Regions from separate parts of the Paenibacillus sp. Mc5Re-14 genome, predicted to be linked through region 1. Evidence: predicted binding sites of a transcription regulator. Region 1 holds the regulator's gene; the other holds the start of a gene.
What was found. Region 1 encodes Rex, which represses fermentation and respiration genes when NADH is low (regulators of the CRP and FNR family bind a similar motif). Its sites were predicted from a motif close to TTGTGAAATATTTCACAA; they were not measured.
Positions count from the first base shown of each region.

Region 2: the regulator Rex is predicted to act here: its motif matches at 4,130-4,147, upstream of pflB (formate C-acetyltransferase).

Region 1 covers NZ_CVPD01000001.1:4,984,052-4,992,443, forward strand. The annotation lists gene dinG (ATP-dependent DNA helicase DinG) at 1-2,801, shown strand, start outside; gene BN1546_RS22720 (redox-sensing transcriptional repressor Rex) at 2,829-3,482, shown strand; gene BN1546_RS22725 (amidohydrolase) at 3,469-4,770, shown strand; gene BN1546_RS22730 (cell wall elongation regulator TseB-like domain-containing protein) at 4,808-5,332, shown strand; gene BN1546_RS22735 (hypothetical protein) at 5,639-6,172, shown strand; gene BN1546_RS22740 (AAA family ATPase) at 6,165-7,667, shown strand; gene BN1546_RS22745 (3-hydroxyacyl-CoA dehydrogenase family protein) at 7,804-8,392, shown strand, end outside.
Region 2 covers NZ_CVPD01000001.1:4,825,758-4,834,149, forward strand. The annotation lists gene BN1546_RS21885 (DODA-type extradiol aromatic ring-opening family dioxygenase) at 1-235, shown strand, start outside; gene BN1546_RS21890 (Crp/Fnr family transcriptional regulator) at 381-1,097, opposite strand; partial or broken gene adhE (bifunctional acetaldehyde-CoA/alcohol dehydrogenase) at 1,356-3,969, shown strand; gene pflB (formate C-acetyltransferase) at 4,297-6,558, shown strand; gene pflA (pyruvate formate-lyase-activating protein) at 6,624-7,382, shown strand; gene BN1546_RS21915 (copper amine oxidase N-terminal domain-containing protein) at 7,600-8,392, shown strand, end outside.

The DNA of each region.
Region 1 (8,392 bases):
ATCATGATAACAGCATTTCCCGTGTTTACGGCTCTTATGTAAACCCTGGCAGATCTATTCCACCTTTTATCACCGGATTGACCGGAATTACAGATGATGACGTCAAGGATGCACCTGCACTCGAAGAAATGATGATGGAGCTCGTGCCTATGCTGGACGATGTCGTGCTGGTCGGTCATAACGTGGCGTTTGATTTCAATTTTTTACAAAGCGCTTTGGACCGGTGTGGATACTTACCCTTTAGCGGTAGAATTTTGGATACGATGGATTTTCTGAAAATTATGTTTCCATCGTTATCTTCTTATCAGTTGGGTTTTGTTTCCTCAGAGTTTGGGCTGGCGCATGACCGCCCTCATCAAGCAGACAGCGACGCGTTGGCTACGGCTGAGGTGTTTTTAAAGTGTCTGGGTGAGCTTCAGGCATTACCTCTGATAACGATACAGCGGCTCAGCGATTTGTTCGCAGAGGAAGACAGTGACCTGGGTTGGTTTCTTGACGGCATACGAGAAGAGAAAGAGCTAGACCCTATTCAGGATTTGGAGAAACATCAGTTTTTTCGTCAGCTTGCGCTTAAAGTTGAAGATTGGACCGAACTGGCTACTCCACGTAGAGAAGATGATCCGAATCCACTCTCAGGCGTTTCCTTTGAGGAGTATATGGATGATGTGCGGGACAATTTGCGTTCATCCTTGAGCCAATATGAGGAGCGCGAGGCGCAAACACAAATGATTGAGGGTGTAAATCAAGCCCTGAGTCAAGATAAGCATTTGTTGATCGAGGCGGGTACAGGAACAGGGAAGTCCCTAGGCTATTTGCTTCCGTCACTGTATCACAGTGTAAAATATGGGCAGAGGGTCACAGTAAGCACGCATACCATTAATCTGCAGGAGCAATTGCGAGAGCGTGATATTCCGATGCTGACAAAAGTGATTCCGTTCCCGTTCCGGGCTGCCATTTTTAAGGGTCGGGGGCATTATTTGTGTCTGCGTAAGTTTGAACATAAAATAAACAGAAGAGACTTCGCGACACCAAAGGAAGACTTGATTACAGCGGCTCAAATGATTGTCTGGCTGACTCTGACAGAAACCGGTGATGATGAGGAACTGAACCTGAGCAACCGTGGAGGGGATTTTTGGGAAACAGTAGCTAGTGATTCCGAGTCCTGTCTCGGCCGTTCTTGCCCATGGTTCCGCAAGTGCTACTATCATCGTGCACGTCATGAAGCAGGAACAGCGGATGTGGTTATAACGAATCACTCCAAGCTGTTCACCGACGTCAAAGCAAGTCACCAGCTATTGCCCAGCTATGAACATCTGGTCATTGATGAAGCACATCATCTAGAGGAAGTAGCCGGTAAGCACCTGGGCATGCATATGAAATATTTCACACTCGTGCATACGCTGACTCGATTGTTCAAGGACAGTAAGAACGGACAATTGCCTTCATTACGTCAGCAGTTGGCAAAGTCGGGGCATGAGAAGTCGACGGAATGGGCCTCGATCATTGATCAGCTGTACCCACTCGTGTTAGAGGTTAAGGAAACTTGGGACCTGCTAAGCGATAAGTTGTTTGGTATGTTGCCAGAACGAACTGATGCCACACCGGGTGAAACGGGGCAATTTTCTTCGCGTCTCAAACCGTCGGCCAAGCCTGCAAAGTGGGATCAAGCGGCGGCGTTGGAAAATCAGCTTTATGTAACGTTGAGTGAAATTTTGCGCAAGGGCGACAAGCTGATGCTGGATGTCAAGGAAGAACACGACGATTATGCGGCGGATAGTCTCATTACAGATATCACGGGTCTGCTTAAGGATTTGGCGGGGATTAGGGAAAATTTGCGCTTCTTTATACGACTCGATGATGAAACAACCGTATATTGGCTCGAAGCGAGTGGGCAATTCCGTAGTAAATCATTGCAATTTTATGCAGTGCCCGTCGATGTGAGCCGCCAGTTGAAAGAAATGTTTTTTGACAAAAAAAGAAGTATTATTCTGACATCTGCTACTTTATCGGTAGATAAGTCGTTTCAGTACATGACCGATCAACTCGGCTTGCAGGAGGCCGCGGATCAAGGACGATTAATGACGTCACAGCTCCCATCACCTTTTAATTACAGGGATCAGGTGTTGCTGGTCATTCCGCGAGACTTTCCGAGTGTGAAGGGCAGTGTAGGGGATGCACATTTTGTAGAGATGCTCGTTAGCTCTCTAGGAGCGACTGCCCAGGCGACGCGGGGGAGAATGCTTGTTCTGTTTACTTCCTATCGGATGCTCCGGCAAGTGTATGAGCCACTTAAAGAGGCGTTAGCATCCAGCGATATTACCGTGTTAGGACAAGGTGTAGACAGTGGGAGTCGGAGCAAGCTAACCCGTCGTTTTCAGGAAGCCAAGGCTTCTGTATTGCTGGGAACCAGCAGCTTCTGGGAAGGCGTCGATATTCCAGGGAAGGCTTTGACTTGTCTGGCCATCGTTCGCTTGCCGTTTCAACCGCCCAATCACCCGTTACTGGAGGCAAAAAGCGAGCTGCTCCAGCAGCAGAAGAAGAATCCATTTATGAAGCTGTCTGTACCACAAGCAGTTATTCGCTTCAAACAGGGATTTGGGCGATTGGTACGTACAGCGAGCGACCACGGAGTCGTTATCGTTTACGATACGCGTGTGATCGAATCCTATTATGGAAAGCACTTTTTGTACTCGTTACCGGGACCAAAAATGGAGCATATGCCATCGGAGCAAATGGTGCCCCGCATCGCCGAATGGCTCCAATCCGCCCCGGAGACAGAGGCACAACGGACGGACACCTAAAGTCCGTTACAATTAGGGGGAGCAAGTATGAAATCAGATAAAATTTCAGAGGCTGTCGTACGGAGATTACCCGTATATTTACGTTATCTGAATGCACTGCACAAACGGGAGGTGGCTACGGTCTCTTCTCAAGAGCTGGGACAGAGGTTAGATTTGAATCCGGCCCAAATTCGTAAAGATCTTGCCTATTTTGGCGATTTTGGTCGGAAGGGTATCGGTTACGATGTTTCTTATCTAATTGAGAAAATACGCCATATCCTGAAAATCGACCAGCAAATTAATGTAGTATTGGTCGGAGCGGGTAATCTGGGTCAAGCCCTATCAAACTATAACGCTTATTTAAAAGACAATATGAAGATTGTGGCGGTATTTGATGCGTTCCCGGATAAGGTTGGGACCAGAATCAATACCTTAGTCGTTCAGCCGATGGATGAATTGGAAACGACTGTAAAAGAAAAAAATATTCGAATCGGGATTATTACTGTACCTGATTTTGAGGCACAACACGTAGCTGATAGGCTCATTGAGAGTGGAATTGGAGCGATTTTAAACTTTGCACCTATCATTCTCAAGGCACCGGCTAACATTCGGATACATGCCACAGACTTTACAACTGACTTGCTTAGCCTCGCTTATTATCTGGAGGACGGAAAGGAAGAAGCACAATATGACAGTGAATAAATGGATGATTAAAAACGGTTCTTTTGCCGTGAATGGAACTGAAGCTGGGGTAATCCATGGTTTTATGATTGTGGAGGATAGCCGTATTACTTACATTGGCGAGACTCTGCCTGCGGGTGAGGAAGAGACAGAAGCAATCGACGGTAACGGGTTATTGTTTTTGCCTGGTCTGATTAATACTCATGGTCATGCGGCGATGTCTCTGCTGCGAGGGTATGGAGATGACTTGGCACTTCAAGTGTGGCTTCAGGAAAAAATGTGGCCTATGGAAGCCAAGTTTACATCTACGGATGTGTATTGGGGAACATCCTTGTCAGTGCTGGAAATGCTGAAAGGTGGAACCACAACTTTCCTGGATATGTACGATCATATGGATGAGGTGGCACGTGTAGCTGAAGAGTCGGGCATCCGTGCAAGTTTGATGCGTGGAGCCATTGGACTCTGTTCAGAAGAAGAACAGCGGATCAAGCTGGCTGAGGCCGTGACTTTTGCGCGTAACTGGCATGGAAAAGCAGATGGACGTATCACAACGATGATGTCTCCGCATGCCCCATACACATGCCCGCCAGCGTTTATTGAGAAATTTGTTCAAGCAGCACATGATCTCGATTTACCATTGCATACGCACATGTCCGAGACGATCGCCGAAGTTGAGCAAAACGTACGCGACTACGGTTTGCGTCCAGTTGCACACTTAGATAAGCTTGGCTTTTTCTCCCGCCCTTCACTTGTTGCCCACGGCGTACACTTGAACGACGAAGAGATAGCTTTATTAGCGGAACGAGGTGTGGCGGTTTCACATAATCCAGGCAGCAACTTGAAGCTGGCAAGTGGTGTAGCTAGAGTGCCTGAATTGTTGCGTGCAGGAGTTACTGTTTCTCTTGGAACAGACGGTCCTGCTAGCAATAATAACCTGGATATGTTCGAGGAAATGCGTCTGGCGGCACTCATTCACAAGGGAGTATCTGGCGACCCAACAGCAGTTCCTGCAAATGAAGCACTGCGTCTGGCAACAGAGTATGGTGCAAAGTCGATTGGTTTAAAAGAAGTAGGAGCGCTGGCAGCAGGCAACAAGGCTGACTTTATCGCGCTAGATCTGAATCAGGCCCATTTCTTGCCGCGTACAGATCTTATTTCCCATGCCGTATACTCTGCAAGTGCCAAAGACGTGGCTCATGTGTGGGTAGACGGTCGTCAGGTTGTGAAAAACGGCGAATGCCTGACGATGGACGAGGAACGTATCAAACATGAGGCACAAGCCGCCTTTGAAGGGCTGCTGTCGCGCTAATTCAGGTGTCACATCCCCTTAGAGAGGAAGCACAGGTTTGAAAAATAAGAAGAAATGGATAGCGGTCGCCATTTTGGCCGTAATACTGATCCTGGTCAGCATTTTCTGGTATTATTCCTACGTTACTCAAGACCAGGTGGCTGAGAAAAATGCCGCTATCATTAAGGCCAAGCAATCAGGTGGTCTGGTTAGCACGACTCAGACTTGGAAGTCTGTGTGGGATCAGATTTATTGGGTGGTTCAAGGGAAAAACGCACAGAATGAAAATATAATGGTGTGGGTTCCTTTTCAAAAAATGGAAGGACAACCTAACGTACCTGTCGCAGATCCAAGCGGTGTTCATACCGAGCTGATGAAAAACGGAGTCGACGAGCAAAAAATGACAGCGATAATTCAGCAGCAACTTCCAAATGCAAAAATTGTAAGGCTCCAACCGAGTGTGTTCAATGGCGAATATGTATGGCAACTGTTTTACGATGATGAAAGCCATCACAACTATACCTTTTACCGTTTCTCAGATGGAGCATCGACGGGGATAAAGTATACTTTGCCTAATTACTAGCGTGTTATGGGAGTAGTGATGATGGTGAAAGCAATGTATTGTTAAAAGAATAACTGATTGAAGTTGAAAAGACGTAAATGCGATTTAAATCGTATTTACGTCTTTTTTTGCTACTACGAAAATCACAACTCCTCCACACATTGCCTTCGATATTAGATTCACGTTATGATATACTATATTTTATAAGTGATAGACAAAAATGATAGAAAAATGAGTTGCTGATCTTTATAAGATCATGCAATTTGGTTGTTTGTTGACATTCGTCCCGTTTCTTCTGGGTTTTACATTTTGAGAGGAGGATGTTGTTTGAAATTGCGTGCAGTTCCTATTGTTGTGGCGGCCGTTGTGGCAGCCTTGTTGATGTTTGGGGGATGGTTCATTTACCGTCAGGTTACAATGCAAAGTCCTCTGGAAAAACTGGTATCTCAATATCCAGGCGTGACAAGCGCTCAAATAGATATTAAACAGGATCAGGTCGTATTGAAACTAGATCTCAAACCGCAGGCGGATGTGGCCGGATTGGTTGATGTGGTTAAGCAAAAAGGGCAATCCATCATTGGCAGCCGTACCATTAAGCTGGATATCGCAGATCGTTCCAATTCAGCACTGAATCAATGGTGGTCTGAGGCTATGTTTCCTGTAGCCGAAGCGATGGAAAATAAAAAGTATACTCAAATTTCATCTACAGTTGAGCAGATGAAAAAGAAAAAAGCAGGTATCAAGGCTGATACCGATATGGATTCAAACAATGTCTATATCCGACTCAGCGAAGGCAATGCGACTAAGTTTATCGTTTTGCCACGTCAATCTCAGCAAATGGGGGTATGGCCTAATGCCTAGATGGATCAAGGAAATATTAATCGGTATTGTGCCGGTGACTATTATATTTCTCGTTTTTATTGGGGTGAATATTATCCCTCTTTTGGTTGCGGGCGTGATGCTCAGCGGCTTGTTAATGCTCATGCATGCTCGTGGCGGCTTGGCCGTAGGTGCCGGGCAAGAGCGCAAACGTAAAAAAAATGGTCCGGACAAGCTGACTTTTGAGGAAATTGGTGGACAAGAAAGCGCTAAACAGGAATTGCGTGAAGCCTTGGATTTTTTGAATCGGCATGATGAAATTTCCAAATTTGGTATTCGTCCATTGAAAGGCGTTTTGCTTACAGGCCCTCCGGGAACAGGAAAAACGCTGATGGCGAAAGCAGCTGCACACTACACCAATTCTGTGTTTGTTGCAGCTTCAGGCAGTGAATTTGTTGAAATGTACGTGGGTGTCGGTGCAGGTCGTGTCCGTGAGTTGTTTCGGGAGGCTCGCACTCGTGCAGCCAAGGAAAAGAAAGAAAATGCAATTATTTTTATTGACGAGATTGATGTTATTGGTGGTAAGCGTGAGGGTGGACAGCAACGAGAATATGATCAGACTTTGAATCAGTTGCTGACAGAAATGGATGGCATTTATTCGGCAGATACACCGCGGATATTACTTATTGCGGCAACAAACCGTAAAGAAATGCTGGACAGCGCCTTAACGCGTCCAGGACGCTTTGACCGCCATATTCAAGTAGACTTGCCTGATAAGAAGGGCCGTCTTCATATCCTTAAAATTCATGCCAAAAACAAACCGATTCAGGAAGATGCTAATTTGGACAAAATCGCTGAGGAGTCTTACGGTTTTTCCGGTGCACAGTTGGAGAGCGTCATGAATGAAGCGGCCATCTATGCAATGAGACAGGATCGTCAAATGATTGCGCAGAGTCATCTATCCATGGCGATTGACAAGGTGATGATGGGTGAAAAAACAGACCGAGAATCAACATTGGAAGAGAAAAAACGTGTAGCGATTCACGAGCTGGGACATGCTATTATGGCTGAAATCGTCCGTCCCGGTAGCGTAAGTCAAGTAGCGCTCAGCCCGCGTGGGAAAGCGCTCGGTTACGTGCGTCACAATCCACAGCAAGAACATTATTTATATACCAAGCAGTACCTGGAGGAGCAGATTATGATCTCGCTCGCAGGGGCTACTGCGGAAGAAATGTACTATGGCGGTCGAAGTACGGGCTCAAGTAATGATTTTGAGCAGGCGCTGAACATTGTTCATACGATGATGACTTCAGGTTTGACTTCTCTTGGGATTATTAACATGGAAATGGTTACAAAAGAGGAACTTATGCGGGAAAATGGCGAAATTATGAATGACCTGCATAATCGGACTTTGGAGTTGCTGGAAAAGCATCGTCCTGTGTTCGACAATTCTCTTGACATTCTAATGAAGGAAGAAACTCTGTCCGGGGATCAATTTAGATGTCAATTTAGTGAAAATGCTTTATTACCAGCATAATTTTTTATGCTGGTTATTTTTTTTTACTTTTAGTCCGTGCTAAGATATTATTATCTATTGGGACATAAACATGTATTTTTCGACAAAGAAGGATACAATATATGAGAGTGACCAGGAAAGGGTGGAGTTAAGAACCATGCAATTTAAAAAAATCGGCGTCATTGGCGGCGGCACCATGGGACAAGGTATTTCTGAAATGCTCGCGTCCAAAGGAATCGATGTGCTGCTAGTAGAGCAGACACCAGAGAAACTAGACTACGCTTATAATATGATTGAAACAAGTCTAGACAAGCAACTGGAAAAGTGGGCAATCACCCAAGCAGAGAAAAAACTGATTTTATCTCGCATTGAAAAAGTATCCCATTTGGCGGAGCTCGCTAGCTGTGATATGGTCATTGAAACCATTACAGAGAATCTGGACGAGAAGAAAGTTGTTTTCCAAGAGCTGGATCATGTGTGTCCAAGCAACATTATTCTTGCAAGTAATACATCCACGCTGAGCCTGACCGAGCTTGCCAGCTCGACCAAGTATCCAGAGCGTGTTATTGGTATGCACTTTATTTATCCAGTATCCCGTATTGATCTGGTAGAAATTATTCGTGGTTTGAAAACTTCAGACGATACCTTTGAAAACACGAAAATGTTCGTAGAAGAAATCGTGGAGAAAAAAGGAGTCATGATCTATGAATCTCCTGGCTTTGTAACTAGCCGGATTATCTGTCTGC
Region 2 (8,392 bases), 160 kb from region 1:
GCCTTGGGCAATTGATTTTGATGACTGGATTATCGAAAAAGTGCAAAGCGGAGATATAGAAGCTTTGGATCACTATGAAAGCGAAGCGCCATTTGCTCGTCAGGCCGTACCTAGAGCAGAACACTTTGTACCGTTGTTTATTGCAATGGGTAGTGGCAATCCTGCAAACAAAGCTAAGGTCATCCATAGAAGCTATGAGATGGGAAATTTAAGTTATCTATGTTTTCAGTTTTAAAGCGTGTAGGGCAGAAGAAGGTCGAGTTATGTGCTTTGTTACTGTCCCGTCCGTTCTCTAAAAAATGGGGAGTGGAATAAAATTAGGGAGTGTTATAAGCTAATAATGGCTTACAGCACTCCCTTTTACATTAAAAAACAATTTATTATATCCGGCAAATCTCACGTGGGCACAATTCACAATGACATACACCTTGCAGCATTTCCAAATCCTTGACAACAATCATACCATTATCGTATTCTACTGCATTTTTCTTACGCAGATCACTGAGCATCCGATTTACGCTTTCCCGGGTAGCACCGATCATATTTGATAAGTCAGTATGAGTAATCTTTTTATGAATCAGGATATAGTCGCCGTGAGGCTCACCATAGGTGTTGCATAGTCGGATGAGTGTGGAACATAGAGCGCCAGGCTTGCCGTACATCATCAAATCGCGGAACTTGGTCTGAGTAATGCGATGATGCGATCCCATCCATTTCATAAAGTCAATCGCAAAATCACAATGCTGGCAAATAAGCAGCTCCAAATCTGTATGATCGATTACGCCAATATCACTGTCCTCCAGAACCTCAGCAGAAAAGGAATGCTTGGTGCCGAAGAAAGGATCAGCTTGACCAACAAGATCGCCGCTTTGATACATATATAGAATAAGTTCCTTACCCTCATCCGTTGTTTTGGTTACCTTTACGCGTCCGCGCTTAATATAAAACAGCTTATCCGCTGTATCTCCTTCCCAGAACAAATGCGAGCTTTCTGGCATGACTCGATCTTTCATCATCACTTGCAACCGGTTGAAGCTGGCCTCCGAGAAGCAACAGGTGTTGCCGCGGGCTTCCATTACATTTGTAGGGTTTCTCATCGTCCATTTCCCCTTTGTATCCTATGTTTTTTATCTGCAACTTGATCAATTCAAATTCATTATATACCTGTGCAATGAGTTTTTGGGGCAAGAAGAGGGGGTAAAAGTGGCAGAATTCCAAACTTTGTGATTAAATTCACGTCATAAAATAAAATTTTAAATAGATTGTGAAAAAAATCACAAAATATCTTGGAAAGCTGTGTTACGATCAGTGCGTAGACAAGAGATAGTACACGAGATAACAGGAGGATGAGGGAAATGGCTGTTAAAAACGAGGTTATTCAAAAAGAGCAAAGCGCAGAGCAGTATATTCAAACGCTGATTGACCGGGCGAACCGGGCACAGCAAGCTTTCATGAGTATGAATCAGGAGCAGATTGACGAAATCGTACAAGCTATGGCACTCGCAGGGATGGATAAGCACATGCACCTAGCGAAGTTGGCTGTTGAAGAAACAGGACGCGGCGTGTACGAGGACAAAATCACCAAAAACATGTTTGCAACAGAATATATCTATCACAGCATCAAAAATGAGAAGACCGTTGGTGTCATTGAAGATAATGATTTCGATAGCTTCCAAAAGATTGCAGAGCCAGTCGGTATCATCATGGGGATTACTCCAGTAACAAACCCGACTTCGACTACGATGTTCAAAGCGTTAATTGCCATTAAAACACGTAACCCAATCATTTTCGGCTTCCATCCATCTGCTCAATCGTGTAGTGCGGAAGCAGCCCGCGTCTTGCTTGAAGCAGCTGTTAAACATGGTGCTCCAGCGGATTGCATCCAATGGATTGAAGCACCTTCGATGGATAAAACAAATGTACTGATGAACCACCCTGATGTGGCATTGATTTTGGCAACTGGTGGATCAGGCATGGTTAAGGCAGCTTATAGCTGTGGTAAACCTGCACTTGGCGTAGGTCCTGGTAACGTACCTTGCTTTATTGAAAAAAACAGCCGATATCAAACAGGCCGTGAACGACCTTATCCTTTCTAAATCTTTTGATAACGGTATGATTTGTGCTTCGGAACAAGCCGTAATTATCGAAGAGCCTATCTTCGAGCAAGTGAAGAAATTGATGATTGCTAATGGTTGCTACTTTGTAAATAAAGAAGAAGCAGCTAAGCTCACTCAAGGGGCTATGAATGTAGAAAAATGTGCAGTGAACCCGGCCATCGTCGGACAGTCTGCTGTAAAAATAGCTGAAATGAGCGGCATTACAGTACCGGCAGGAACAAAAATTTTGGTCGCTGAAATTGAAGGAGTAGGAACCAAATTCCCATTATCTGCGGAAAAATTGAGTCCGGTATTGGCTTGCTACAAAGTGAAAAATGCAGAGCAAGGTATCCAACGTGCTGCTGAAGTTGTAGAGTTCGGCGGTATGGGTCACTCGTCAGCTATCCATTCGCAAGATGAGGACGTTATCGCTCGCTTTGCAAACCGTTTGCAAACAGGTCGTATCATTGTAAATGCACCTTCCACACATGGTGCAATCGGTGATATTTACAACACCAACCTTCCTTCGTTGACACTTGGTTGCGGTTCGTACGGTCGTAACTCGACTTCGTCGAACGTATCTGCAGTTAACTTGATTAATGTGAAAAGGGTGGCGAAACGGACGGTGAATATGCAATGGTTCAAAGTACCTTCCAAAATTTATTTTGAGAAAAATTCGACACAGTATCTTGCTAAAATGCCTGATATCACACGTGTAGCCATTATCACTGACCCTATGATGGTGAAACTCGGATATGTGGACCGCGTCATTCATTATTTGCACCAGCGCCAAACACCAGTTGCGATTGAAGTGTTCTCTGAAGTTGAGCCAGATCCATCGACAGTTACGGTAGAGCGTGGTACTGAAATGATGAGACGTTTCCAACCGGATTGCATCATCGCACTCGGCGGCGGTTCGCCAATGGATGCTGCTAAAGGCATGTGGATGTTCTATGAATATCCGGATACTGATTTCAATAACTTGAAGCAAAAATTCATGGATATTCGTAAACGGATTTACAAGTACCCACGTCTGGGTCAAAAAGCACAATTTGTAGCTATCCCTACAACCTCGGGTACAGGTTCGGAAGTCACATCGTTTGCAGTAATTACAGACAAAAACCTGGGCAACACGAAGTATCCGCTGGCTGACTATGAGTTGACTCCTGATGTGGCAATTATTGACCCTGTGTTTGTATATTCGCTGCCTAAAACAGCTGTAGCCGATACAGGTATGGACGTTCTGACACATGCTATCGAGGCTTACGTGTCTGTAATGGCCAATGATTACACAGATGGTCTGGCAATTAAAGCCATTCAACTGGTATTCCAATACCTGGAGCAATCGGCTCTGATCGGCGACAAGTTGGCTCGCGAAAAAATGCATAATGCTTCTACACTTGCAGGTATGGCGTTTGCTAATGCATTCTTGGGTATTAACCACAGTCTTGCACATAAATGGGGCGGACAATACCATACGGCGCATGGCCGCACGAATGCTATCTTGCTGCCGCACGTTATTCGCTACAATGCGAAAAAACCGACAAAATTTGCTTCGTTCCCTAAATATTCGCACTTTGTTGCGGATGAGCGTTATGCAGAAATCGCGCGCATACTGGGACTGCCTGCACGTACCACTGAAGAAGGGGTTAACAGCTTAATTGACGCGATCCGTAAGTTGAACAAAACGCTCGGTATCGAGGAATCGTTCCAACAACTCGGATTCGATCCAAAAGACTTTGAATCACGTGTAGATTATCTGGCTGACCGCGCTTTTGAGGATCAATGTACAACTGCAAATCCAAAGCTGCCGCTGGTTACTGAATTGGCTGATGTATACCGCAATGCCTTCTACGGACGCTTTGATCAATAATATAATAGTATGAAGAGGCTTGTAACAAAGCATTTTCCTATACAATACCAATGCAGGCTCTCTATATAGAGGGCCTCTTGGTTTGGGAAGGGAGGTGAGCGGCGAAGCTGAAGGTATAGGCGTGAAGCTAGGGAAAATAAAGTGACATAAATCACTCATATTGTGATTTATGTCACATACTACACTCTATCATTATTCTACAATAAGAGTGTAAGAAAGGTCCCGACACTGAGCGTAAGGCATCGGTGAAAAGGCCGGGCTCAAGAAATAGTTTAAACGTGAAAAAAATCACAAGTCCGGAAGACCAAACAATTTGGAGGGATTTACATGTCGGTGATTGAGAGAGAATTACAAGAGCAACAATCTGGCTGGAGAGGTTTTAAAAAAGGAAAATGGACTAGAGAAGTTAACGTCAACGATTTTATTGAAACCAATATCTCACCTTATGTTGGTAATGAAGAATTTTTGGTTGGTCCTACTGCTAACACAACTGCACTGTGGGAAATTGTATCTGATCTTACTAAAAAAGAGTTGGCAAACGGCGGTGTGCTTGATGTAGACGTGAATACGCCATCCACCATTATTTCACATAAACCAGGCTATTTGGACAAGGACAAAGAACAAGTTGTCGGTGTACAAACAGATGCTCCATTCAAACGTTCTTTGCAACCGTTCGGTGGAATTCGGATGATGATCGACGCTTGCAAAGCCTATGGTTTTGAAGTGCCACAAAGCATTGTTGACATTTTTACTCATATTCGTAAAACGCACAACCAAGGTGTATTTGACGCTTATACAGATGAAATGAGAGCAGCTCGTAAAGCTGGTATCATTACTGGTTTGCCAGATGCATACGGTCGTGGTCGTATAATCGGTGACTATCGTCGCGTAGCTCTGTATGGTGCAGACTTCTTGATCCAAGATAAAAAACTTCAATTGAAAAGCCTTGAAGTTGATTCCATGGAAGAAGACGTAATCCGTCTACGTGAAGAAATTTCTGAACAAATTCGTGCCTTGAATGAATTGAAACAAATGGCTGCTGAGCACGGTTTTGATATTTCTAAACCAGCTAACAATGCAAAAGAAGCTTTCCAATGGGTATATTTTGGATATCTCGCAGCGATTAAGGAACAAAATGGTGCAGCAATGTCCTTGGGACGTGTATCTTCATTCCTCGATATCTATACTCAACGTGATCTTGAGGAAGGTACGATGAACGAAGAACAAGCTCAGGAACTGGTCGATCATTTTGTTATGAAACTGCGTATTGTTAAGTTCCTGCGTACACCTGACTACAACGAACTGTTCAGTGGTGACCCAACTTGGGTAACAGAATCCATTGGTGGTATGTCTGTCACTGGAGAAACTCGTGTTACCAAAAACAGCTTCCGCTTCTTGCACACACTGTACAACTTAGGACCTGCTCCAGAGCCTAACTTGACTGTACTGTGGTCAGAAAAACTGCCTGAGGGCTTTAAAAAATATTGTGCAAAAGTTTCTATTGAAACTAGCTCCATTCAATATGAAAATGACGATTTGATGCGTCCAATCTACGGCGATGATTATGGTATTGCTTGTTGTGTATCCGCCATGAGAATCGGTAAACAAATGCAATTCTTTGGTGCTCGTGCCAACTTGGCAAAAGCTCTGCTGTATGCCATTAACGGCGGTAAGGATGAAAAATCCGGCGTTCAAGTAGGACCTGAGTTCCCAGCCATTACAAGCGAAGTGCTGGATTACGAAGAAGTGTTGAGCCGTTTCAAACCTATGATGGAATGGCTGGCAAAACTGTACATGAACACTTTGAATGTTATTCACTATATGCATGATAAATATAGCTACGAACGCATTGAAATGGCGTTGCATGACCGTGATATTCTGCGTACCATGGCTTGTGGTATTGCGGGTCTGTCAGTTGCTACCGACTCCTTGAGCGCCATTAAATATGCAAAAGTTAAACCAATTCGTAACGAAAAAGGAATTGCTGTTGACTTTGAAATCGAAGGCGAATACCCTTGCTACGGTAACAACGATGACCGCGTAGATACTATCGCTGTAGAACTGGTAGAAAGCTTCATGAGCATGATCCGCAAACATAAAGCTTATCGTAATGCGGTTCCTACTCAATCAGTACTGACTATTACTTCCAACGTGGTATATGGTAAGAAAACAGGTACAACACCTGATGGACGTAAAGCAGGCGAACCGTTCGCACCAGGTGCAAACCCGATGCATGGTCGTGATAAAAAAGGTGCTCTGGCATCTCTGAGTTCCGTAGCCAAATTGCCATATGAACACAGCTTAGATGGTATTTCGAATACCTTCTCTATCGTGCCTAAAGCACTGGGTAAAGAAGAAGAAACACGCAAAACAAACCTTGTTTCGATGATGGATGGCTATTTTGGAAGCCACGCACATCATCTGAATGTCAATGTGTTTGCTCGTGAACAACTTTTGGATGCAATGGAGCACCCAGAAAACTATCCACAACTTACGATTCGTGTTTCCGGCTATGCCGTTAACTTTATCAAGCTGACTCGTGAGCAACAATTGGATGTTATTAACCGTACTTTCCACGGTACAATGTAAATAAGTTTTACGTATCAAATAATACACTGACGCACGCATAGCGGATGCGGGAAGGATGATGCAACATGTTGAAAGGTCACATACACTCATTGGAAACCTTCGGGACCGTCGATGGTCCCGGCATCCGCTTCGTGCTCTTTATGCAAGGATGCTTGTTAAAATGTCAATATTGCCATAATCCGGACACTTGGGCCTTGAATGAAGGTAACCCGATGACGTTAGAAGAAGTATTGGCTGAGATTGAGCCATATTTAGCCTATTACCGTTCTTCAGGAGGCGGATTAACCGTATCCGGTGGAGAACCGACATTGCAAGCTCATTTTGTAGCAGCGCTGTTCAAAGAAGTGAAACGTCGCTGGAATTTGCACACGACATTGGACAGTAACGGCTTTAATGATGCAGGTCGTATCCATGATCTGCTGGACGTAACGGATTTGGTACTACTAGATATTAAGCACATCGATAACGACAAGCATATTAAGCTTACAGGCAAGTCTAACGACCGTATGTTAAGTACGGCCCGATGGTTGTCTGAGCAAGGGCGCAAGATGTGGATTAGACACGTATTTGTACCGGGTATTCATGATGACGAGCAAGATCTACTAAATTTGGGACGGTTCATTGGAACGTTGAACGGAGTCGAAAAATTCGAAATTTTACCTTACCATCAAATGGGTGTTTACAAATGGGAAATGCTCGGTAAGGCGTATCCGCTGGAGGGAGTTCCGTCCCCTACAGATGAAGAAGTTCAACGCGCTTATCGACTCATTGAAGAGGGTCGTCTGGAGACTGCAGGAACGAATACTGCCTGTCGTCCATCATAATGTAAATGGATCAGAACTACTTTCAGGTTATGAAGCCGCCGCCACATCAGATCAGATGGACGGCGGTTTTTTGTTGTTGAATTTTTGCATTCACAGGAGAATGTTCCCTTTTTTTCATGATCGTCAAAATTTCCAGAAACTTTTTAGCAACTGTCGCGTCTAATAGTATGACTTTTCACGGGAATGATAATAATTTGGGGATAGAAGGAGACAGACAATGAATTTCAAGAAATGGACCATGCTCACCGCCCTGGCGGTAGCTCAGGTGGCTGCAGTAGCCCCTGTAGGAGCAGAAGCAGCATCAACAACTGTTCAATCCACCGATTCGGTTAGCGCACAGCAGGCTCAGACCAATGTTGCTGATTCCGGCGTTCAGAATAGTATCGGAGATCAAGATGGAACAAGCACACAAAATAATACGGTAACACCTAATAACACAGGTGTATCCAATGATCCATTGACTGGTCTGCCTACAGATACTACTAACGGATCGAACGTAACCAATGATGTATACGGTGGAGACGGAACGATTACCAATCCTGGTGGAGCTCCAACATCCATGAATGCGAATCAACTGATTTTGTATTTGAACAGTGCTAAAATGGAACAAAACGGACAGGTATATACAGCAACTCAGCCGATGACAGTCAAAGACGGAGTTTCCTATGTAGCTATCCGTTCTCTTGTCAGTCGTGTCGGATTGCAGTTTAGCTATGACACTGCCACTAAAGAAACCGTAATCACCCAAGGAACGAATGTTCTACGCTTCAAAACAGACAGCAAGGTTTATACGGTTAATGGTGAAGCTAGACAAATGAAGGGGCCGGCTTTCCAGCAAAAGAACGTATTTATGGTGCCGTTGACCTCGATTACACAGGCCTTAAATATTCCTTATACCGTGAATAATACAACTAAACAAGTTATCATGGATTTGAATCAGAAACCAAAAGCTTCTTTTACGGTTCAACAAAAGGATATCTACGCGGGTGAAACCCAAGTTACGTATTTGA